Regions from separate parts of the Kitasatospora sp. NPDC127111 genome, predicted to be linked through region 2. Evidence: riboswitches for the same ligand, from Rfam matches in the RefSeq annotation. Region 2 holds a riboswitch; each other region holds the start of a gene.

Region 1 (7,883 bases), on a different contig from region 2:
CCTCGAAGCCCCGGTCCTCGCCCCCGGTCACCGCCGCCCCGACCGGGACGGCCGCCCGGATCAGCACCGCGCCGTCCCCGTCCGGCACGTCCTCGTACCGCGCCACCGACGGACCGGTCCCCGCCACCCCCGCGTCCGCCAGCCGGCGGCAGAGCTCGTCGAACAGCGGGCCGATCACCGGTCCGATGTCCTCCGGCTCGTAGCTCGCCGCGACGGCCGTCAGCTCCGCCGCCCGGACCGCCGGCACCCGCTTCACCACGACCTCGTGCACAGCCATGGATCCCTCGCTCTCGATCGTCCGGAGCCTCGCCTCGACCCGGGCCAGCCGTCGGGCGTCCGCCGCCATCGCCGCGGCGAGTTCGGCCCGCCGCAGCCGCAGCATCCCGCGCAGCTCGGCCGCGTCCACCCGCTCGTCCAGCACGGCCAGCACCTGCTGCAGCGTGAAGCCGAGGTCCTTGAGGGCGATGACGCGGTTGAGCCGGGCGAGTTGGGCCGCCTCGTAGGAGCGGTAGCCGCTGACCGGGTCGACGCGGGCCGGGCGCAGCAGCCCGATCGCGTCGTAGTGGCGCAGCATCCGGACCGACACCCGGCCGTGCTTGGCGAAGTCTCCGATGTTGAACATGACGCCTCCAGTGCAGACCCTCACACCGTGTCATGGTCAAGCACCGACCCGGACGCCCGCCCACCGCCGCTCAGTCGGTCACGTCGAACCCCCGCCGCTGCCCCAGCTCCCGCAGGCTGCGCTGCCCGGGGATGCCGTTGGCGTCCTGGCCGGTGTAGCCGAGGCTGCGCTGGAACGCCGCGTACGCCTGCACCGTGCGGCTGCCGAGCGAGCCGTCCACCCAGCGCTGCTCCAGGAACCCCTCGTCGGCCAGCGCCTGTTCGACGATCCGGACCTCGCCGCCGTAGGTCTGGTGCCCCTGCTCGGCGCCGGGGTCGGTCCGGGCCGCCGCCACGACGTGGGCCAGCGAGACCCGCCGCGGCGAGGGCAGCCGGCCGAGCAGCCGGCGCAGCGAGTCCTCGCCCGGCACCCCGTCCGCCGCGGCGCCCGAGTAGCCCAGCGAGCGCTGGTACTCCTGGTAGTTGAGGGTGTCGGCGTCCCGCCAGTCCTCGTCCGGGCCGGTCGTGTAGTGCGAGCCGTGGCCGGACGCCACCAGCGCCTCGCCCACCTCGCGGACCTGCGGCCCGTGCGCGCCGTAGCCGTACTCCAGCCCGTTGATGGTCACCCGGTACCGGGCGGGCGGGGCGTCCGGGGGCGGCGGCGGCAGCGGGGTGCCCGTCCCGTTCGCGCCCGCGGCGATGCGGGGCAGCACGACCTCGTGGAACTGCCGCACCCGCGCGTCGCCCGGGCAGGCGGTGCCGCCGTCCGACCAGTCCGGGAAGAGCCGGTGGTAGCCGAAGCCCGGGTCCTCGGCCGTGCGGCACACCCGCAGCGGGATGCCGTGCTGCCGGTGCAGCCACACCCCGAGCGCGACCAGCGCGGCGAGCTGCGCGTCCGTCCACGGGTCGGTGTGCTGGTCGTTGCTGGCCGACTCGACGCTCACCGCCCCCGTCCCGTCCGGCCTGCGGTTGGCCCGCATGTTGGCGTCCGCCCGGGTCCGCGTGCCGATGAACTGGCCCACGTGCCCGTCGTACCCCACCCCGAAGTGCGACTCGAGGTTGGTCGAGTCCCGCCAGTACTCGTACATCCGCCGCGGCGTCCACGGCGCCGCGATGCTGTGGAAGATCACCTGCGTCGGCACGATCGCCGGCTGCTCGTCCGACTCGGGCTGAAGCTCCAACTTCTCAGCGCCGGGGTACCAGGCCATCCGTCTCTCCTCGCCGGGCCCGGGGCGGTCCGCCCCTCACTCCCGGCAAACGGGACCCACGGCCCCGCACGAGGACACCCCCGCCCCAAACCCCCCGTTCAGGTGAAACCGGACACCCGCACCCCCGCCCGAAAACACCGAGGGCGGGCACCGGCGTCTCGCCGATACCCGCCCTGAGCAGGTGGTTCTTCTCCTACCAGCGGAGAGCGTGGGATTCGAACCCACGGTACGGGGTCACCGCACGACAGTTTTCAAGACTGTTCCCTTAGGCCGCTCGGGCAGCTCTCCAGGCGGAGGTCAGCCTAACGGGTCCGGCGGGGTTCGGTGCACAGGGTTTCGCCGGGGTGGGGGTCAGTTGTCGCCGACGCGCTCGGCGAGGGTGACCTTGGTGGTGAAGGTCTGGCCGTTGCGGGTGTACTCGACGTCGACGGTCTCGCCGGGCTTGTGCGTCCAGATCTTGCTGACCAGGGCCGGGCCGTTCTCGATCGGGCTGCCGCCGAGCTTGGTGATGACGTCGCCGGGCTTGAGGCCGGCCTTGTCGGCGGCGCCGCCGGGGGTGACGGCCGGGGTGCCCTGGATGTCGCGGGTCTGGATCTGCGCGCCGTCGCCCTTGTAGTCGTCGTTGCGGAGCACGTCGAGCTTGGCGTAGACCGGCTTGCCGGTCTTGATCAGGGTCTCGGCGACCCACTTGGCCTGGTTGATCGGGATGGCGAAGCCCAGGCCGATGCTGCCGGCCCGGCCGGTGCTGGAGGTGTTGGACTGGATCGCGGAGTTGATGCCCATCACCGCGCCGCTGGAGTCCAGCAGCGGTCCGCCGGAGTTGCCGGGGTTGATGGAGGCGTCGGTCTGCAGGGCGTTCATGTACGAGGACTGGGCGCCGGTCTCGTCGCCGGAGGCGACCGGGCGGTCCTTGGCGCTGATGATGCCGGTGGTGACGGTGGACTCCAGGCCGTACGGGGCACCGATGGCGATGGTGGAGTCGCCGACGTTGACCTTGTCGGAGTCGGCCAGCGGAAGGGGCGTCAGCTTGCCCTTCGGCGGGCTGTCGAGCTTGACCACGGCGACGTCGTAGCCCTCGGCGCGGCCGAGCACGGAGGCGCCGTAGGAGGTGCCGTCGGCGAACTTGACGGTCAGTTTGCCGCCGTTGGAGGCGGGGGCGACGACGTGGTTGTTGGTGAGGATGTGGCCCTCGGTGTCGAAGACGAAGCCGGTGCCGGTGCCGGACTCGCCGTTGCCCTGCGCCTTGATGGTGACGACGCTGGGCAGCGCCTTCTGCGCGATGCCGGCGACGGAGCCGGGCGCGGGCTCGTTCTTCCCCGGGCTGTTGGCCTGGACGGTGGTGCTCCTGTGGTCGTCCGAGGCGGAGACGCTGCTGCCGTTGCGGTCGCCGACGGCGACGCCGACCGCGCCGCCGGCCACACCGGCGACCAGGGCGACGGCCGCGACCAGGGCGATCAGGCCGCCGCGCTTCTTGCGCGGGCCGGCGGGCTCGGGGCTGCCGGGGTACTCGGCCGGGTAGCCGAGCGGGCCGCCGGGGTAGCCCGGGCCGCCGGGGGTGCCGGCGCCGCCGGAGGTGGCGTCGTGCACGCCCCAGCCGCCGAGCGGCTGGCCGGCGCCGAACGGGTGGTGCGGGCCGGGCGCACCGGGGGCGGGCGGGGCGCCGTACGGGTCGTGCGGAGCGGCGGCGACCGGGGCGGCCGGCATGGGGACGCCGGCGGCCGGGGTGGCGTACGGGTTGCCGGCCGGAGCGGGCGGCAGGACCGGCGGCGGGGCGTCGAGGTACCCGGTGCCGGCAGGGGCGGGAGCCGGGGCCGCGGGAGCCGCGGCCGGGGCCGCGGGAGCGGCCGGAGCCGGGGCGGCCGGGGCGGCGGGCTCGGGAGCGCTCACCTTGCTGAACGCCAGCGTCGGGTTGGACCGGCCCTCGGCCGGGGTCGCGGCCGGAGCCGGGGCACCCGCCGCGGCCTCGGTCAGCGGGTAGTCGGCCTCGGGCGCCGCTGCGGGGACGGGACGGTCGGACGCGGACTGCGCCGGACCGTCAGGAGCGGGACCCACCACCCCCTGGCCGCCGGAGGGCTGCTCCCCCTGCGGCCCGGTGGACCCAACCTCGCGCTCGGTGCTCACGGACGACCTCCATAGCTGACAGGACCAACCACCATAGTTTTTCGCACACTCGATTCGATTGCCGTAAGGACCCTTCTGAAGAACTCATAAGAATCCTTAGCCCGGTCCAACAGCACCCCCTGCGAAGCTCCCGCGGCGCCCTTCTCGGGGCCCCTCCACCGGGCCTGCGCCGGACCCCGACCCGGGCCTGCGCCGGGCCTCGACCCGGCCCTCCGCCGGACCCCCGCGACGTCCCGCGATGCGGACCGCCGGGCGGCTGGCCTTGGCGTTCACCTCCGCGCCGGTTAGCCTGTCGCTCCAAACTGACACGCGGGAGCTTGGACCCACCAGGCTGAGAGTGCGCCGGTCGACCGTACGCCACGGGATCCGTGGACGGATCGTCGAGGGGGCGCTGACCGCCGGAACCTGTCCGGGTAATGCCGGCGTAGGGAGTATCGGCCATGCCGTCTGCTTCGCCATCCTCTTCTTCGGGCGCGCCCGCGTCCAAGGATTTCTCCGAGTCGTCCGCGACCGTTCACTCCGACGCCGCCGCGGCCGCGCCCGGTTCCCCGGCCACCGCCGTCCTGGACCGGCCGGAGCGGGACGGACGGGTCGAGGCGCCGCTCGTCCTGGACACCGAACCGCCGCGCACCCTGCGGTTCCGGGACCACTTCGCGCTCTGGATGAACCTCGGCGTCAGCCTGATCGGCTTCACCACCGCCGCCACCGTGCTGGGCGCGCCGGGCACCGAGCTGTCGCTGGCCGCCGCGATCACCGCGATCGTGGCCGGCACCGCGGTCGGCACCGCGATGCTCGGCGTGGCCGCGCTGATCGGGGCGCGCACCGGCGCGCCGGCGATGGCGAACCTGCGCGGGCTGTTCGGCACCCGGCTCTCGTACGTCCCGACCGTGCTGAACATCGTCCAGTGCCTCGGCTGGGGCGTGTACGAGCTGCTGGTCATCGCGATGGGCGCGCAGACCGTCGCGCACACCGAGGGCTACCGCTGGGTGTTCGTCGTGCTGGCGGGTGCGGTGACCACCGCGCTGACCATCTGGCCGCTGGGCGCGATCGCGGTGCTGCGCCGCTTCGTCGCCGCGGCGGTCGCGGTCGCGATGGTGTACTTCACCGTCCAGCTGGGCCGCCACGGCGTGCCGGACCCGGGCGCGGGCAACTGGCACGGCTTCCTGAAGGCCACCGACGCGATGATCGCCGTCTCGATCTCCTTCGTGCCGCTGGCCGCCGACTACACCCGGCACTCGCGCACCCCGCGCGCCGCGTTCTGGGGCAGCTTCTCCGGCTACACGCTCGCCCAGGTGTGGTGCTACGTGCTCGGCCTGTTCGCGCTGCTGCAGGCGGACGGCGACGCCGCGAAGATCTTCGACTCGTTCCTGGGCGTCTCGGCCGGCTGGCTGTTCCTGCTGGTCCTGGTGCTGCGCGAGACCGACCAGTCCTTCGCCAACGTGTACTCGACCGCGATGTCGGTCCACAACCTGCTGCCGAAGGTGGACCGGCGGGTGCTGACCGGCGGGACCGGCCTGCTGATCACCGTGCTGGCGCTGCAGATCACCGAGTTCACCGACTCCTACTACGCCTTCCTGGGCCTGATCGGCTCGGTCTTCGTGCCGATGTTCGCGGTGCTGGCGGTGGACTACTTCCTCGGCGCCGGGCGGCGCGGCTGGAACCTCGCCGACGACGCGCCCTCCCGCTGGCTGATGCTGCTGCCGTGGGCGCTCGGCTTCGCGGTCTACCAGCTGATCGCGCCGACCGCGATCGCCGGCTGGTGGACGGACTTCTGGACGGGGGCCCAGGAGGCGCTGCACTTCACCCCGCAGGAGTGGACCTCGGCCTCGCTCCTCGGCTTCCTGGTGCCCGCCCTGGCCACCTGGGCGCTCACCCCGCTGACCCGGCGGCGGCCGGCCGCCGCCTGACCGGACCGGACCGGAACCACCGGGCGGGAACCACCGGACCGGAGGAACCGAACCGGAGGAACCGGACGAACGAGCGAAGGCGGCCCCGCAGGTTGGGGCCGCCTTCGCTTCGGTGTCACCTCCGCCGCCTATCGTGGACGCGTGACCAGCCCTGACCTCTCCCCGGCGGCGGCGCGCACCGCGCCGTCCGTCCAGGTGATCGCCCACCGCGGTTCCTCGCACGCCCTGCCGGAGCACACGCTCGCGGCCTACCGCCGCGCGCTCGAGGAGGGCGCGGACGCGCTGGAGTGCGACGTCCGGGTGACCGCCGACGGGCAGCTGGTCTGCGTCCACGACCGCCGGATCGGCCGGGTCTCGGACGGCCGCGGCACCGTCTCGGCGATGACGCTGGCGCAGCTGGAGGCGCACGACTTCGGCGCCTGGAAGACCGGGGTGCCGAGCGCGGACCCGGAGCTGCGCGGCGTCCTGCGGCTGGAGAGCCTGCTGGAGCTGGCCGTGGACTGCGGGCGGCCGGTGGACCTGGCGATCGAGACCAAGCACCCGGTCCGCTTCCGGGGGCGGGTCGAGACCGAGCTGCTGCGGATGCTCGAACGGTTCGGGATCGGCGGTGCCGCGCCGGTCGGCGAGCCCCGTGCGGACGACCGTCCGAAGGCCCGGATCATGAGCTTCTCCTCGCTGGCCCTGACCCGGGTGGCCGCCGCCGCGCCGGAGTACCCGCGGGTCTTCCTGTTCGAGCGGATGCTGCCGCTGCAGGGCCGGCTGCGCCCGGGCGCGACGCTGCCGGGCGGGGCCCGGATCGCCGGGCCGGGGATCGACCTGGTGCGGGCCAGGCCCCGCCTGGTGACGCGGCTGCGCGAGCTGGGCCACCAGGTGCACGTCTGGACCGTGGACGAGCCGGCCGACGTGGAGCTGTGCCTGGAGCTGGGGGTGTCGGCGATCATCACCAACCGCCCGGCGGAGGTGCTGGCCCAGCTCGGCCGGTGAACGGCGGACGATCTCCCGGTCGACCGCCGCACCCGATCGCCGTCGCCGACCGGCCGCACCCGATCGCCGTCGCCGACCATCGCCGCTTATCGCCGTCGCCGCTCGGTCCGATGATCGTTCCACTGATCGTTTTGGTAGGGGCTCAAACCTTCCGCGTTCGTTTTGTGCCGGAGATTATCCGTTTTCACGACGGAGGGTGAGCGCCGAATCACCTGTCGCGCACCGTGGGTCGCGGGGCTTGAAATGTCCCCGCGGGATCGTCGCGCGGTCGTTTCCGACGCATTACCAAGGGGCATCCATCCCTCGGCATACGCTGAAGGAGGTCCGGGGGTGGCGTTGATGGTGGCGCGTGAAGTGCCTACTTCATCGACCATGGCAGTGCCGCACGGCCCAGCGAGTGTCGGGGTCGCACGGCGCCGACTGCGTCGAGATCTGGGTGACCGGGAGATACCGGAACCGGTCATCGATGATGCTGTTCTGATCCTTTCCGAACTGTTGAGCAATGCGTGTCGCTATGCCCGGCCGCTCGGTCCGCTGCCGGTGCTCGGGCGCAGTGCCCGCGCCGAGGTCGTGGACCAGGTGCTGGTCGGCGTCCCCTCGCGGAGCGCCGAGGCCAGACCCGCGGCCCGGCACGAGGACGGCGAGCCCGACGGCGGCGTCCTGGTCCGCTGGCAGATGCACGCGGACGGGGTCCTCACCCTGGAGGTGACCGACGGCGGGGCGCAGACCCGGCCGTCCCCGGCCAGCCCGTCGCTGACCTCGCGCGGCGGCCGCGGGCTGGGCATCGTCGACCAGCTGGCCAGCGACTGGGGCGTGCGCGACGCGCCCGGCGAGGTGACGGTGTGGGCGGCGCTGCCCGCCCGGGCCCGGCACGCCCGGCGCACCGGCGGTGATGCCCGCAGCGCCTGATCCCACCGGCCCTGGCCCGGCCCCGCCCCGATCGTCAGTAGGCTGCCCGGAGCACAACACAACCGTCCCCGGGAGAGCCGCACCATGGGCAAGAAGGCCGCCAAGAAGGCGCCGCAGCGCAGCCAGTCCACCACCGCCGTCACGGGTGAGATCC
Region 2 (7,883 bases):
GCGTACGAGGCGGCGACGGCGCTGCGCCGCACGGTGACGTCACTGCTCGCGCCGGTGATCCGCATGCCCGGGTAACGGGCGGCCGGGGTGCCGTCCCAGCCGGAGCTGTAGATCGTCACGTCGTTGACGGTGACCCGGCTGGAGTCGGCCACCAGGACGCCCTCCTTGCCCGAGCGCCCGAACAGACGGTCGATCACCACGTCGTGGACGCCGTTGAGGCTGACGGCGTGGCTGAGCCCGCCGCGGTCACCGAGCACGGTCGCGTCGTGCTCGTCGTCGTACCGCGCCCCGATGAAGGTGATCGGCGCGGACGACGTCCCCGAGCGGGTCAGGTGGAGTTCCTCGTCGTAGTCGCCCCCGGCGATGTGCACGGTCTGACCCGGCTGGACGGAGTTCGTCGCGGCGGCGATCGTGCAGAACGGCGTGCCCTGGCTGCCGGCCGTGCCGGAGGTGTCCGAGCACGCGGCGGACCCCTTGTCGACATAGAGATCGGTGACGGCGGCCTGGGCGGCGGTGGTCGGCGCGAGCGCGCCGGTGATCGACAGGACGAGAGCGGCGGCAGCCGGAATACGTGCTCTACGCACGGAAGTCCCCCAGTGATCGTGCGGATGCCGAATCGGCGGAGCAAACATTCGTGCGATCAACTACCGGCTGTCAAGTCGGTTTCGGCCCTCGTCGGCCCACCTCCCGCCGCCCCCGAACGGCACCGGCCCGCGCTCCCCCCTCCGAAGCGCGGGCCGGTGTCGTGATGCGGCGTCAGTCGGCCAGCGGGAGGTAGACGCGGTTGCCCTGGGCGGCGAACTCCTCGGACTTGGCCCGCATGCCGGCCAGGGCCTCGGCGTCGAACTCGCTCGCCACCGCGCTGGACCCTCCCCCAGCCTCCGGCCGGGAGGTACCCCCACCGTGCTCGTCGCGGATCTTCTGCGAGATCTTCATCGAGCAGAACTTCGGGCCGCACATCGAGCAGAAGTGGGCCGTCTTGGCGGGCTCGGCCGGGAGGGTCTCGTCGTGGAAGTCGCGGGCGGTCTCCGGGTCGAGGGCCAGGTTGAACTGGTCCTCCCAGCGGAACTCGAAGCGGGCGTCGGAGAGGGCGTCGTCCCACTCCTGGGCGCCCGGGTGGCCCTTGGCCAGGTCGGCGGCGTGGGCGGCGATCTTGTAGGTGATCACGCCGGTCTTCACGTCGTCCCGGTTGGGCAGGCCCAGGTGCTCCTTGGGCGTGACGTAGCAGAGCATCGCGGTGCCCCACCAGGCGATCATCGCGGCGCCGATGCCCGAGGTGATGTGGTCGTAGCCGGGCGCGACGTCGGTGGTCAGCGGGCCGAGGGTGTAGAACGGCGCCTCGTCGCAGATCTCCTTCTGGAGATCCATGTTCTCCTTGATCTTGTGCATCGGGACGTGGCCCGGGCCCTCGATCATCACCTGGACGTCGCGCTCGCGGGCGATCCGGCCCAGCTCGCCCAGCGTCTGCAGCTCGGCGAACTGCGCCTCGTCGTTGGCGTCGGCGATCGAGCCCGGGCGCAGGCCGTCGCCGAGCGAGAAGGTGACGTCGTAGCTCGCGAGGATGTCGCAGAGCTCCTCGAAGTTGGTGTAGAGGAAGTTCTCCCGGTGGTGCGCCAGGCACCAGGCGGCCATGATCGAGCCGCCGCGCGAGACGATGCCGGTCTTGCGGCGGGCGGTCATCGGCACGTACCGCAGCAGCACGCCGGCGTGCACGGTCATGTAGTCGACGCCCTGCTCGCACTGCTCGATGACGGTGTCGCGGTAGACGTCCCAGCTGAGGTCCTCGGCCTTGCCGTCGACCTTCTCCAGCGCCTGGTAGAGCGGCACGGTGCCGATCGGCACGGGGGAGTTGCGCAGGATCCACTCGCGGGTGGTGTGGATGTTGCGGCCGGTGGAGAGGTCCATGACGGTGTCGGCGCCCCAGCGGGTGGCCCAGGTCATCTTCTCCACCTCCTCCTCGATCGAGGAGGTGACGGCGGAGTTGCCGATGTTGGCGTTGATCTTCACCAGGAAGTTGGTGCCGATGACGGCCGGCTCCACCTCGGGGTGGTTCACGTTGACCGGGATGACCGCGCGGCCGCGGGCCACCTCGGAACGGACGAACTCCGGTGCCAGGCCCTCGCGCAGCGCCACGAACTCCATCTCCGGCGTCACGATGCCGCGCTTGGCGTACGCGAGCTGGGTGACGGCGGCACCGTCGCGGCCGCGCAGCGGGCGGCGCGGGCGGCCGGGGAAGACGGCGTCGAGGTTGCGCAGGTTCCCGCCGCGCGGCGAGGTGTGCTTGATCCCGTCGTCCTCGGGGCGGGCCTCGCGGCCGTCGTACTCCTCGACGTCGCCGCGCTGGCGGATCCAGGCGTCCCGCAGCGGCGGCAGGCCGCGCCGGACGTCGGGCTGGTACGCCGGGTCGGTGTACGGGCCCGAGGTGTCGTACAGCGGGACGGTCTTCCCGTTGGTGAGCACGACCTCGCGGTACGGCACCCGCAGGTCGGGGCGGGAGCCGTCGCGGTAGGCCTTGCGCCAGGCCGGGGTGGGGTAGCCGGTGCCCGCGCTGCTGACGGCGGAGTTCTGGGCAGACTGCGGCTGTGCGTCGAACGTGGTCATCGGACCCTCTACTCCCTACGCCGGCATTACCCGGTCAGGTTCCTGCGGTCGACGCAGCGTTCGGCACGTCCGGCGACGTCCCGGTCAGCGTCCTCTCAGCCCGGTGCTCCGAGCTCCCGTGTCCGCAGGCGGTGTTGCCTGCGCAAGACGTCCAACACCGTAGCGACCGAATCGCCGCTGGTCCAGAGGGGGTCCACGGACGGGGATTCCGGCGGCCGCCGCACCGCCGGCCGCGGGGCGGGCACACTGGCAGTCGGACCGGCCGGGCGGACGGCCGGCGGCGTGACGAGGGAGGGCCGAGTGGTCGGGAGCACCGGGCGGGTCAGCGGAGCGGTGGGGGCGGGGCTGGTCGGCGAGGTGATGGTGCACGTCCCGGAGCGCCAGGGGACGGAGGCGTTCCTCGCCTACCTGGCCGTGCCGGGCGACCGGCTGCCGGTGGGGACGCCGGTGGTGGTGGTCGAGTACCAGCCGCCGCGCACCGTCTACGTGGCGCCGATCCTGCCGTAAGGGGCCGTGACGATGTTGTGACAGGTCGTCATGTCAGCTCCCTTTTCTTCGGGTTGCCCCGGCCGGACAATCCGAATCGGCGCATCTCATGTGCCGGAAGGGGGAGTTGAACCATGCTGTACGTCATCGTCGGGGCGGCCGTCGCGGTGCTGCTGGTGGGTGTCACGCTCTTCAAACTCATGTGGCGGGTGGCGGAGCCCAACGAGGCCCTGATCATCTCCGGTTCCAAGCACCGCACCGAGGGGGTCGGCGAGGGGCTGGGATTCCGGATCGTCACCGGGCGCGGGACCTTCGTCACGCCGGGCCTGCAGGGCGTCCGCCGGCTCTCGCTGGACCTCAACGAGGCCGAGCTGAACGTCGAGTGCGTCACCACGCAGGGCATCCCGGTGCGGGTCAAGGGCGTGGTGATCTTCAAGGTCGGCGACGACCACGTCTCGATCGCCAATGCCGCGCGGCGCTTCCTCGACCAGCAGAAGCTGATCAGCCAGCGCGTGCACAACGTCTTCGCCGGCCACCTGCGGTCGATCGTCGGCGGGCTCACCGTCGAGGACATGATCCGCGACCGCGAGCGGCTCACCGGGGAGACCAGGGCCGCCTCCGGGCTGGAGATGGAGAAGCTCGGTCTGATCATCGACACCCTGCAGATCCAGGAGATCATCGACCCGACGGGCTACATCAAGAACCTCGCCATCCCGCACGCCGCCGCCGTGCAGCGGGACGCCCGGATCGCCCAGGCCGAGGCGGACCGGATGGCCACCGAGGCGGAGCAGGAGGCCGCCGCCCGCAAGGCCGAGGCGACCCGCAACAGCGCGATCCAGCAGTCCGCGTACCAGGCCGAGCGGGACACCGCCAACGCCCGGGCCGAACAGGCGGGCCCGCTCGCGCAGGCCGCCGCCCGGCAGGAGGTCGTCGTCCAGGAGACCAAGGTCGCCGAGCTGGAGGCGCGCCGCAAGGAGCAGCAGCTGCAGATCGACATCCGCAAGCCGGCGGACGCCAAGGCGTACGAGACCCGCACCCGGGCCGAGGCCGAGCGCGACGCCCGGATCTCCGCCGCGCAGGCGCAGGCCCGGGAGACCGAGCTGCGGGCGGCGGCCGAGGCCAGCCAGGTCAGGATCGCGGCCGAGGCCGAGGCCGACGCCACCAAGCTGCGCGGGCTGGCGGCCGCCGAGGCGACCAAGGCCACCGGTCAGGCGGAGGCCGCGGCCACCGAGGCCCGCGGTCTGGCGGACGCCGCGACCGCCCGGGCGATCGGGCTCGCCAAGGCGGAGGGGCTCAAGGCCAGGGCCGCGGCCCTCACGGCGAACCCGGACGCCGTGGTGGCCCAGGAACTGGCCGAGAAGTGGCCGGACATCGTGCTGGCCGCGGCGGAGTCCTTCGGCAACGTCGAGCACATGGTGCTGCTCAACGGGGCCGAGGGCGTGGGGGACCTCTTCACCAAGGCGCTCACCATGGGCGGGACCGGGCTCGGGCTGGCCCGGCAGCTGCTCACCACCTTGCAGGGGCCGGCGCAGCCCGCCGGGGCGGCCGCGGTGGAGCCGGCCGCCGCGGTGCCGGTCCAGCAGGCGCAGGCCCGGAAGACGCCGGTCCAGCAGGTGCCGGTCGAGGAGTGAACGCGCAGTAGCGGCCGCCCGGTTGGGTAGCCCGTCGCGCCCACCTGAGTACCCGTACTCAGGTGGGCGCCGCCCCGCCCGCCGGAGCATGGGGCCATGCATTCCGCAGCCACCGTCCGGGTCGGCATCACCGCCGTCGGAGCCCACCTGCCCGCCCGCCGTCTGACCTCCCGACAGCTCCAGGAGGAGGTCACGGCCGGCGGACGGCTCCGCCTGCCGGAGCGGACGTTCGAGAAGGCCACCGGCATCGTCACCCGGCACTTCGCGGCCGAGGGCGAGTACGCGTCGACGCTGGCGATCGGCGCCGCCCGGCGCGCCCTGGACGCCCGCGGCCTGGACCCGTCCGACCTCGACCTGCTGCTGTACGCCTCCGCCACCCGGGACGTCTGCGAGCCCGCCACCGCCCACCTCGTCCAGGCCGAACTCGGCTCACGGGCCCACGCGCTGGACGTCAGCAACGCCTGCAACAGCTTCCTCAACGGGATCGACCTGGCCCGCGCGATGATCCTGGCCGGCCGCGCCCGGCGCGCCCTGGTGGTCACCGGCGAGACGCCCAGCCGGGCGATGCGCCGCGATCCGAGCGGCCTGGCCGACTTCCGGGACGGCTTCGCCGGGTACACCTTCGGCGACGCCGGCGCGGCCGTGCTGGTCGAGGCGGTCGAGCGCGGCGGCATCCTCGACGTCGAGACCGAGACCGCCTCCGAGCACTGGGAGGTCGGCGGCATCCCCGGCGGCGGGTCGCGTCACCCGCGCGGCGACGAGTACAGCTACTTCCGGGGCGGCGGCAAGGAGTTGCGCGGCGTCTTCGAGAAGATCGGCGGCACCATCCTGACCCGGGTGGCGGCCCGCACCGGCCTCGGCTGGGACGACTACGCCCGGGTGCTGGTGCACCAGGTGACCGTCCCCTACCTGGAGCGCTTCGTCGAGCTGACCGGCGTACCGGCCGGGAAGCTGGTGCTCACCGTGCCGGAGCTGGGCAACATCGCCAGCGCCACGCTCGGCGTCCAACTCGACCGGATACGCCATGAGTTGAGCCCGGGTGACAAGGTGCTGCTGATCGGGCTCGGCGGCGGCGTCAGCCTGATGACGATGGTCTGGGAGGCGTCGTGACCGAACTGTGGGTGATCGTCCCGGCCTACCAGGAGGAGGCCCGGATCGACGGCACGCTGAACGCCCTCGCCGCCCAGCGGGACCGGGAGTTCACCCTGCTGGTGGCCGACAACGGCTCCACCGACGGGACGGTGGCGAAGGTCCGCGCCTTCGCCGGGCGGGCGCCGTTCCCGGTCGAGGTGCTGGTCGAGCCGGAGAAGGGGGTCGGCTCGGCGGTGGACACCGCGTTCCGGCACGCCATCGCGCACGGCGCCACGCTGCTCGCCCGCACCGACGCCGACTGCCTGCCCGAGCCCGGCTGGACGGCCGCCGCCCGGGCCGGGCTGCGCGCCTCGCGCGGGCTGGTCTGCGGCCGGGTCACCGCCCGCCGGGACGAGCACGGCCCGGCCGGGCGCGCGGTGTTCCTGCTGCTGGTCGCGCTCGGCGCGTCCTTCGGCCGGATCCGGCCCGCACACCGCCGCCAGCACGGCTACCTCACCCCGTACCGGATGCACGCGGGCAACAACATGGCGATCACCGCCGAGCTGTACCAGGCGGTCGGCGGCATGCCGCGGCGCCCCTCGCCCACCGACCGGACGTTCATCAACCGCGTCCGCCGGCACACCACCGCGATCGTCCACCGCCGCGACATGGTCGTGCAGAACTCCACCCGCCGGATCCGCGCCTACGGCGTGATCGGCACCGCCCGCTGGTACCTGGAGCGCGGCGCCGGCCCGCGCTCCGCCGACGTCCGCTGACCACCCGGAGGCCATCCCGTGCTCGACCGGCTCGCCCACACCCTGCGGACCGTCCACCCCGACCGGCCCGCCGTGCTGCAGCACACCCGCACCGGCGGCACCCGGGTCCGGATCCGCCGCGGCGAACTCGCCGACCTCGCCGACGCCCACGCCGCCGCCCTGCACGCCCGCGGCCTGCGCGACGGCGCCACCCTCGGCGTCGCCCTCCGCCCCGGCCCCCGGGCGCTCGCCGTCATGCTCGCCGCCCACCGGCTCGGCCTGCGGGCCGCCGTGCTCGACCCCACCGCCGGGCCGGACGTGCTCGCCGCCCGGCTCGCGCTGGCCCGGCCGGAGCTGGTGCTCGCCGACGCCGCCGCCCAGGCGGTGGCCGGCTGGGCCGGGCCGCTCGCCCGCCGCGCCGACCTCGCGCTGCCCCGGCTGGCCGCGCTCGGCCCGGTCGCCACCCTCGGCCGCCGACTGCCCGGCTGCGCGCCCCGGCTGCGGACCACCGCCACCGCCGCGCCCGCACCCCGGGCCGGCGACCAAGACACCGACGCCGTGATCGTCTTCACCTCCGGCACCACCGCCCGGCCGCGCGCCGTCGTGCACTCCCGGGACGGACTGGCGGCCGGTCTGCGGACCGTCACCGAGCTGGTCGACCCGCGCCCCGGGAGCGTGGTGCTCGGCGGCACCTTCTTCGTGCTGGTCCCCGCCCTGGCCGCGGGCGCCGCCGTCGCCCTGCCGGCCCGCTCACCGCGCGCCCTGGCCCGCCAGCTCGCCCGCCTGGCACCGGCGCAGACCTACCTCACGCCGCCCCAGCTGCGCGCCGCCCTCGGCGCCGGGGCCCGCTTCTCCGGCCGGGTCTGGACCGGCTCCGCGCCCGCCGACGCCACCCTGCTCCGCCGGGTCAAGCGGGCCGGCGCCGACCAGGCCTGGGGCGTGTACGCGCTCACCGAGCTGTTCCCGGCCGCGGCCGTCGAGGAGGCCGAGAAGCGCGCGTTCCCCGGCCCCGGGGACCTGGTCGGCGCTCCGCTGCCGGGCGTGCGCACCGAGCTCGGCCCGGACGGCGAACTGCTGCTCACCGGCCCCGGCGCCCGGCACCGCTACCTCGGCGAGGAGCCCGACCCCTGGGTCCGCACCGGCGACCGCGCCACCCTCGACCCGGACGGCCGGATCGTGCTCGCCGGCCGGCTCAAGGACATGGTGCTGCGCGGTGCCGAGAACATCTACCCCGGCCTGTACGAGCCGGCGCTGCACCTCCCGGAGGTCGAACTCGCCGTCCTGGTCGGCGTCCCGCGCCCCGACGCACCGGGCGACGAACGGCTGGTCGCCCTCGTCC
Region 3 (7,883 bases), on a different contig from region 2:
ACGTCTCGGTGACGCCGCCGCGCGCCAGCTGGGCGCCGGTCAGCGCCGCGGCGGCCTGGTCGGCCGGCTTCCCGGCCAGCTCCGGCACGGGGATCCGCTTCGGGCCCCGGGAGACGGTGACGCCGACCGCGTCGCTCTTGCGGGCGCGGGCGCCGACCCCCGGGTCGGTCGAGATCACCTGGCCGGCCGGGACGGTCTCGCTGTACACCTCGGTGAACTTCCCGTGCATGCCCGCGCCGTCCAGGATCCGCTGCGCCTCGGCGCGGTCCTTGCCGAGCACGCTCGGCACGTTCGTGTACAGCGCGCCGGAGAGCGCGTACGTGGCGCCGCCGACCAGCAGCACCAGGGCCGCCAGGACGGAGGCCCAGATCAGCGGCTTGCGGGGGACGCGGGCCAGCCGGCCGGGCTGCCGGGTGCGCACCGGCGTCGGCTCGTCGTACGGGCGCGGCTCGGCGAGCAGCTGCTCCATCACCTCCGGCGGGACGTCCAGCACGCTGGTCCGCTCGACCGGCGGCGCGGCGGGCGCGGGGCCCGGCCGGTCGGCCGCCTCGGCGACGACCGCGGGCCGGATGACCGAGGTCGGCTCACTGGTCGGGTACTGCGGGCTGGGCCGGGTGGAGGCGGGCGGCTCGGCGTCCAACTGGGCCGGGGTGAGCTCGCGGCGCACCCGCTGGAGGGCGGCCAGCAGCTCGACCGCGTCGTACGGGCGGCCCCGCGGGTCGCGCGCGCAGGCGCCGGCCACTATCGCGTCCAGCTCGGGGGCGACGGCGGGGGCGACGAGCGAGGGGGCGGGGACGTTCTCGTGCAGGTGCTTGTACATGACCTGGACGGGGTTGTCGCCGGTGTGCGGGCGGCGGCCGGTCAGCATCTCGTACAGCAGGATGCCGGCCGCGTAGACGTCGACGCGCTGGTCGGTGGGGGCGTCGGGGAGGATCTGCTCGGGGGCCAGGTAGGAGACGGTGCCCATCACGGTGCCGCCGGTGGCGGTGGTCGTGGTGGTGGGGGCACCGTCGGCGGCGTTCAGCAGCCGGACCAGCCCGAAGTCGGCGACCTTGACCAGGCCGCCCTCGGTGATCAGCACGTTCTCCGGCTTGACGTCCCGGTGGACGAGGCCGGCCCGGTGGGCGGCGCCGAGCGCGGCGAGCACCGGCTCCAGGACGTCCAGCGCGGCGCGGACGGACAGCGCGCCGCGGTCGCGCAGCAGGTCGCGCAGGGTGCGGCCGGGCACGTACTCCATGGCGAGGAAAACGTTTCCGCCGTCCGCGCCCTGGTCGAAGACGTTGACCACGTTGGGGTGGGTGAGCCGGGCGACCGCCTTGGCCTCGCGGATGAAGCGGGCGGTGAAGCCTTCGTCGCCGGCGAGGTCGGGGTGCATCACCTTCAGCGCGACGACCCGGTCGAGCCGGGTGTCGGTGCCGCGGTAGACGGTGGACATGCCGCCGGCCGCGATGCGCTGCTCGACCCGGTACCGGCCGTCGAGCAGGGTTCCGATCAGCGGGTCGTGCAATGCCATGTCCACCCGGGGGATTCTAGTGGCGGGGCGGCGTGCGGTCCCGCCCCCGGGTGGCGCGCCGGGGGCTTCGTGGCCGGGCTGTGACAAGGGGCCCGGTCGTCGGTCGTGGGGGTCGGCCGGGCCGCCCGGTGCCCCGCGGCGGAAGCGGCAGTGGGGGCCCCGGGCGGCGGTGGCGCCCCGTCAGAACGCCGGGTGCTCGCGGGTGTCGAGGTCGGCCAGGCCGGCCATCGCCGAGGAGGCCTCGGCGTGGAAGCGGCGCGGGATCCGGCCGGCCCGGTGGGCGAGCCGGCCGGCCTCGGCGGCGTGCCGCATCGCCTCGGCCATCAGCACCGGGTCCTGGGCGCGGGTCACCGCGGAGGCGAGCATGACGGCGGCGCAGCCCAGCTCCATCGCCAGCGCGACGTCCGAGGCGGTGCCGGCGCCCGCGTCCAGGATCACCGGGACGTTCGCGCTCTCCACGATCAGCTGGAAGTTGTGCGGGTTGCGGATGCCCAGGCCGGAGCCGATCGGCGAGCCCAGCGGCATGATCGCCGCGCAGCCGACGTCCTCGAGCTTCCGGGCCAGGACCGGGTCGTCGTTGGTGTACGGGAGCACGGTGAAGCCGTCGTCGACCAGCGTCTCGGCGGCGTCCAGCAGCTCGATCGGGTCCGGCAGCAGGGTCCGCTCGTCCGCGATGACCTCCAGCTTCACCCAGTCGGTGCCGAGCGCCTCGCGGGCCAGCCGGGCGGTCAGCACCGCTTCGCCGGCGGTGAAGCAGCCGGCCGTGTTGGGCAGGACGCGGATCCCGTTGCGGGTCAGCACGTCCAGGACGGAGCCCTGGGTGGTGGCGTTCACCCGGCGCATCGCCACCGTGGTCAGCTCGGTGCCGGAGACCCGCAGCGCCTGCTCCAGGACCTCCAGGCTGGGGGCACCCCCGGTGCCCATGATCAGCCGCGAGCCGAAGGTGGTGCCGGCGATGGAGAGGACGTCGTCGGCCATGGTCAGCCCCCCTGCACGGCGGTGAGGATCTCGACCCGGTCGCCCGCCGAGAGCTGCGTGACCGGCCACGAACTCCTCGGCACCACGGCCTCGTTGAGCGCGGCGGCGACGCCCGTGTTGGCCCGGCTCAGAGTGGCCACCACCTCGGCGAGGGTGGTGGCGGCGGGCACCAGGCGGGGCTCGCCGTTGACGGTGAGGGGGATGTCGCTCATGCGGGGACCTTCGTGGCGAAGCGAGTGGGGGAGAACGGTGCGGCCAGCTCCGGCGTGGTGCCGGTGGCCAGGTGTTCGGCGATCAGGTCGGCGGTCACCGGGGTGAGCAGCACGCCGTTGCGGTAGTGCCCGGTGGCGGCGACCAGGCCGGGCAGGGCCGTCGGCCCGAGCAGCGGCGCGTTGTCCGGCGAGCCCGGGCGCAGCCCGGCGGAGGTCTCCACCAGCGGCAGCTCGGTGATGCCGGGGACCAGCTCGTGGGCGTCGCGCAGCAGCTCGTACACCCCGCCGGCGGTGACCGTGGTGTCGTAGCCCTGCTCCTCGCTGGTCGCGCCGATCACCAGCTCGCCGTCCTCGCGCGGCACCAGGTAGAGGTGCTGGCCGCGGACCACCGCCCGGACGTTGCGGGACAGGAACGGCCGGTACGCCTCGGGGATCCGCAGCCGCAGGATCTGGCCCTTCACCGGGCGGATCGCCGGCAGCACGCCGTCGGGCAGGCCGGGCAGCCGGTGGCTCTCCGGGCCGGCCGCGAGCACGACCCGGCCGGCGGTCACGCTCTCGCCGGTGCCGAGCCGGACGCCGACCGCGCGGCCGTCCTCGACCAGCAGCTCGACCGCCTCGGTCCGCCGGACGACCACGCCGGCGGCCTGGCCGGCCAGCAGCAGCGCCGTCAGCAGCCGGCGACCGTCCACCTGGTGGTCGTCCGCCACGTGCAGGCCGCCGCGGACGCCGGGGGCGAGCATCGGCTCCAGCTTGCGGGCCTCGCGGCCGGTCAGCCAGGTCGAGTCGAGGCCGAGCCGCAGGTGGAAGGCGTGCAACTCGCGCAGCTCCGCCCGGTCGTCGGAGTCGAGCGCGACGGCGAGCGTGCCGCACCGGCGGTAACCGGTGTCCTGGCCGCCGCTGGCCTCGGTGAGCTCGGCGGCGAAGGCGGCGTAGCGCTCGTTGGAGGCCATCCCGAGGCGGAGCAACGGCTCTTCGCCGTACTGGAGTTCGGTGACCGGGGCGAGCATGCCGGCCGCGACCCGGGCGGCGCCGCCACCGGGGGTGGGGTCGACCACGACGACGTCCCCCAGCCCGCGCTGCGCCGCGCGCCAGGCGACGGCGAGGCCGATCACGCCTCCGCCGATCACCAGCACGTCCGCGTGGCCACCTGGTGCCAAGCGTGTCAAAGCTGCTTCTCCCTTCGCCGGTATGACCCGGATCAGGTTCGGACGGTCGCAGGCCGTGTCAGCCCGCCTCTCAGCCCGGTACGCCGGGCTCCCGTGATGGTGCCCCCACCTTAACTCCGGGCCTCGTCCCCGCTGAAGGCGCGTACGAGGGGTGGGACGGGAGGGGGCGGGCGTGTCCGGTGGTGGGCTGGGTGGGGGGTGGGTGGGGCGTTCGCGCCGATGAGGGCACGTACGAGGGGTGGGACGGGAGGGGGCGGGGGTGCCCGGTGGGGTGGTGCGCGGTGGGGCTTGTGGGCGGCGGGCGGGTCGGGGCCGAGCGGGCGCTCAGCCGGTGGACGCCGGGGCCGGGCCCGGTGGGGGCGCCAGTACAGTGACCGCGTGGCAGAGCTGAGCGGGACGGATCAGGTGGTCGTGGTCGGGGCCGGGCTGGCCGGGGCGCAGTGCGCGTCGGGGCTGCGCCGGGGCGGCTGGCGGGGGCGGATCGTGCTGGTGGGCGAGGAGCCCCACGCGCCGTACGACCGGCCGCCGCTCTCCAAGGAGGTGCTGCTCGGCAAGACCGACACCACCACCCTGGACATCGACTTCCCCCACCTGGGCGTCGAGCTGCTCACCGGCCGCCGCGCCACCGGCCTCACCCCGGGCGTGCTGCACACCGACGGCGGCGACCTCCCGTACGGCGCCCTGGTGATCGCCACCGGTGCCGCCCCGCGCGTCCTGCCCGGTGCCGAGCGCGCGCACCTGCTGCACACCCTGGACGACGCGCTGGCCCTGCGCCCGCTGCTCCGCCCGGGTCTGCGCCTGGTGCTGGTCGGCGCGGGCTGGATCGGCGCCGAGGTGGCCACCGCGGCCCGCGCGGCCGGGTGCGAGGTGACCGTCGTCGAGGCCGGCCCGGCGCCCGTCCCCGGTGCGCTGCCGACCGAGGTCGGCCGGGCGATGGCCGCCTGGTACGCCGAGGCCGGGGTCGAGCTGCGCTGCGACGCCGCGGTCGCGGCCGTCGAGCCCGGCGCGGTGCTGCTCGCGGACGGCTCGCACCTGCCGGCCGACGAGGTGGTGGTCGGCATCGGCGCCCGCCCGGCGACCGACTGGCTGGCCGGCTCCGGCGTCGAGCTGGACGCGGCCGGCGCCGTCCTGGTGGATGAGCGGCTGCGCACCAGCCTGCCGGGCGTCTGGGCGGCCGGGGACTGCGCGAGCTACCCGTCCGCCCGAACCGGCACCCGGCTGACCGTCCAGCACTGGGACCACGCGCTGCAGTCCGGCGGCGCGGCGGCGGCCGCGGTGCTCGGCGCGGACGTGCCGTACGACCCGGTGCCGTACTTCTGGTCGGAGCAGTTCGGCCGGATGGTCCAGTACGCCGGGCGGCACGGCGAGGGTGACGAGTCGGTGTGGCGCGGCTCGCCGGCGGACCCGTCCTGGGCGGTGCTCTGGCTGCGCGACGGGGTGCTGCGCGCCCTGCTCACGGTGGACCGCCCGCGCGACCTCACCCAGGGCCGCCGGCTGATCGAGCGCGGGACGCCGCTGGACCGGGCCCGGGCGGCGGACCCTGCGGTGCCGCTGAAGGCGGCCGTCGCGGGGTAGCCGGAGCCGCCCCGGCGGCCGGTTGGTGCGCGGCGGGCCGCGGAGGTGGCAGTCTGGTGGCGTGAGTGAGATCGAAAGCAAGATTGAAGCCCTGGTCCCCGAGTGGATGTACCTGCCCGACATCTCGGAGCGGTGGGGTCTGGTGGTCACCGAGGTCCGCAACCTGGTCAAGAAGGGCGACCTGATCGCCGTCCGCCGCGGCCCCAACAAGTCGCTGCAGGTCCCGGCGGCGTTCATCGACGAGACCGGCCCGGTCAAGCACCTGGTCGGCCTGCTGACCGTGCTGCGCGACAGCGGTTTCAGCGACGAGGAGATCCTCGAGTGGATGTTCACCGAGGACCCGTCGCTGCCCGGCACCCCCGTCCAGGCGCTCTGGGAGAACCGCGCGACCGAGGTCAAGCGCCGCGCCCAGGCGATGGCCCTGTGACTGGCCCTGGGACCGGCCCGGTGACCGGCGCCGCCGCTGCCGGCGGGGCGGGCCCGCGGGCCCGGCTCGCCGACGCCCGGCTCTACCTCTGCACCGACGCCCGCCGCGAGCGGGGCGACCTCGCCGAGTTCCTCGACGCGGCCCTGTCCGGCGGGGTGGACATCGTCCAGCTGCGCGACAAGGGCCTGGAGGCCAAGCAGGAGCTCGCGGCGCTGGAGGTCTTCGCCGACGCCTGCCGCCGGCACGGCAAGCTGCTGTCGGTCAACGACCGCGCCGACGTCGCGCACGCCGCCCGCCCCGACGTGCTGCACCTCGGGCAGGACGACCTGCCGGTGCCGGCCGCCCGGGCGATCCTCGGCGAGGACGTGCTGATCGGCCGTTCCTGCCACGCCGAGTCCGAGGTGGACGCGGCGGTCGCCGAGCCCGGCGTGGACTACTTCTGCACCGGCCCGGTCTGGCCCACCCCGACCAAGCCGGGCCGCCACGCGCCCGGCCTCGGCCTGGTCGAGTACGCGGCGAAGCAGGCCACCGACCGCCCGTGGTTCGCCATCGGCGGCATCGACCTGGGCAACCTGGACGAGGTGCTGGCGGCCGGCGCCCGGCGCGTCGTGGTGGTCCGGGCCATCACCGCGGCGGAGGACCCGCGGGCGGCCGCCGCCGCGCTCGCCGCACGGCTGCGGCGGGCCTGACCCGGCACGGGGCCGCCGCCGGCCCGGGTACTCAGTACTTGCGGACGGTGGCGGCCTCGGCCAGCGCCAGCAGGACCGTGCGGGCCCGCTCGTCGGCGAGCGGCGCCGCCGCCAGCGCTGCCAGCGACTGCCGCATCAGCTCCTCGATCCGCTGCTCCACGCGCTCGGGCGCGCCGCTGCGCTCCACCAGCGCGCGCAGCCGGGAGACCTCCTCGGGCGCGAGGTCCGGGGCGCCGAGCCGCTCGTCCAGGTGGCGGGCGTCGGCGGCGGAGAGCCCGCGCATCGCGTGCGCGACCAGCAGGGTCCGCTTGCCCTCGCGCAGGTCGTCCCCGGCCGGCTTTCCGGTGACCGCCGGGTCGCCGAAGACGCCGAGCAGGTCGTCCCGGAGCTGGAACGCCTCGCCCAGCGGCAGGCCGAACGCCCCGTACGCCTCGACCAGCTCCGGCGGGGCGCCCGCCAGCAGCGCGCCGACCTGCAGCGGACGCTCGATCGTGTACTTGGCCGACTTGTAGTGCAGCACGGTCTGCGCCCGGTCCAGCGCGCCGCCGTCGGTGGAGTCGCCGGCGACCGGCTCCAGCACGTCCAGGTACTGGCCGACCATGACCTCGGTGCGCATCAGGTCGAACATCGGCTTGGCGGCCAGCACCGCGGCCGGGTCCAGGCCGGAGCGCAGGAACAGCTCGTCGCACCAGATCAGCAGCAGGTCGCCGAGCAGCACCGCGGCCGAGGTGCCGTACTGCTCGCGGTCGCCGCGCCAGCCGCTGTCGCGGTGCAGCGCCTCGAAGCGGCGGTGCACCGAGGGCAGGCCGCGCCGGGTGTCGCTGCGGTCCATCAGGTCGTCGTGGACGAGCGCGCTGGCCTGGAGCAGCTCCAGGGCGGCGGCCGCGTTGGCGATGCCCTCGCCCCCGGCGGGCCCGCCGGCGCCGCGCCAGCCCCAGTAGCAGAAGGCCGGGCGCAGTCGTTTTCCGCCGTCCAGCAGGAAGTCGCGGAGCGCGTCGGCGGCGGGCGCGAGCTGCGGCGAGATCTTGCCGAGCAGGGCCGTCTGACCGTCCATGAAGCCGGCGAGGGCCGCGTTGACGCGCCCGCGCACGTCCTCCACGTCAATGGGGTTGGCCGGCCGGTTGGTGGACGAGGTCACGATGAGGCTCCGGAGGTTTGGCTGGGGGTGCAGCAAGCGTAGCCGGGCGGCCGGGAACAGCTGTACGGACGACTCCGCGGCCCTGCCGCCGGGGCCGTCCCGCGGGGGGTTCCGACGCCTTCCCGGGCGGTGGTGAACGGAAGCGGAACCGTGTCCATCCATTGTCTCAATTGCTGGAACCGAGT

Evidence for each region. Region 2 has a riboswitch for thiamine pyrophosphate ahead of thiC (phosphomethylpyrimidine synthase ThiC). Riboswitches for the same ligand answer to the same signal wherever they lie in the genome.
Region 1: another riboswitch for thiamine pyrophosphate. It lies ahead of ACFVHB_RS25395 (purine-cytosine permease family protein); the one in region 2 lies ahead of thiC (phosphomethylpyrimidine synthase ThiC).
Region 3: another riboswitch for thiamine pyrophosphate. It lies ahead of thiO (glycine oxidase ThiO); the one in region 2 lies ahead of thiC (phosphomethylpyrimidine synthase ThiC).

Annotation. Positions count from the first base shown of each region.
Region 1 is NZ_JBHXTG010000046.1:59,639-67,521, reverse strand. Features, by position in the region: gene ACFVHB_RS25415 (MerR family transcriptional regulator) at 1-622, opposite strand, end outside; gene ACFVHB_RS25410 (peptidoglycan-binding protein) at 693-1,808, opposite strand; tRNA gene ACFVHB_RS25405 (tRNA-Ser) at 2,009-2,096, opposite strand; gene ACFVHB_RS25400 (S1C family serine protease) at 2,160-3,929, opposite strand; TPP riboswitch at 4,229-4,377, shown strand; gene ACFVHB_RS25395 (purine-cytosine permease family protein) at 4,370-5,836, shown strand; gene ACFVHB_RS25390 (glycerophosphodiester phosphodiesterase) at 5,978-6,820, shown strand; gene ACFVHB_RS25385 (ATP-binding protein) at 7,151-7,729, shown strand; gene ACFVHB_RS25380 (DUF5926 family protein) at 7,814-7,883, shown strand, end outside.
Region 2 is NZ_JBHXTG010000085.1:21,246-29,128, reverse strand. Features, by position in the region: gene ACFVHB_RS34660 (PKD domain-containing protein) at 1-584, opposite strand, end outside; gene thiC (phosphomethylpyrimidine synthase ThiC) at 757-2,601, opposite strand; TPP riboswitch at 2,612-2,723, opposite strand; gene ACFVHB_RS34650 (hypothetical protein) at 2,902-3,108, shown strand; gene ACFVHB_RS34645 (flotillin family protein) at 3,222-4,718, shown strand; gene ACFVHB_RS34640 (3-oxoacyl-ACP synthase III family protein) at 4,815-5,828, shown strand; gene ACFVHB_RS34635 (glycosyltransferase) at 5,825-6,565, shown strand; gene ACFVHB_RS34630 (AMP-binding protein) at 6,584-7,883, shown strand, end outside.
Region 3 is NZ_JBHXTG010000013.1:12,842-20,724, forward strand. Features, by position in the region: gene pknB (Stk1 family PASTA domain-containing Ser/Thr kinase) at 1-1,513, opposite strand, end outside; gene ACFVHB_RS11235 (thiazole synthase) at 1,694-2,491, opposite strand; gene thiS (sulfur carrier protein ThiS) at 2,494-2,703, opposite strand; gene thiO (glycine oxidase ThiO) at 2,700-3,869, opposite strand; TPP riboswitch at 3,862-3,974, opposite strand; gene ACFVHB_RS11250 (NAD(P)/FAD-dependent oxidoreductase) at 4,248-5,444, shown strand; gene ACFVHB_RS11255 (Rv2175c family DNA-binding protein) at 5,506-5,871, shown strand; gene thiE (thiamine phosphate synthase) at 5,892-6,560, shown strand; gene ACFVHB_RS11265 (polyprenyl synthetase family protein) at 6,592-7,698, opposite strand.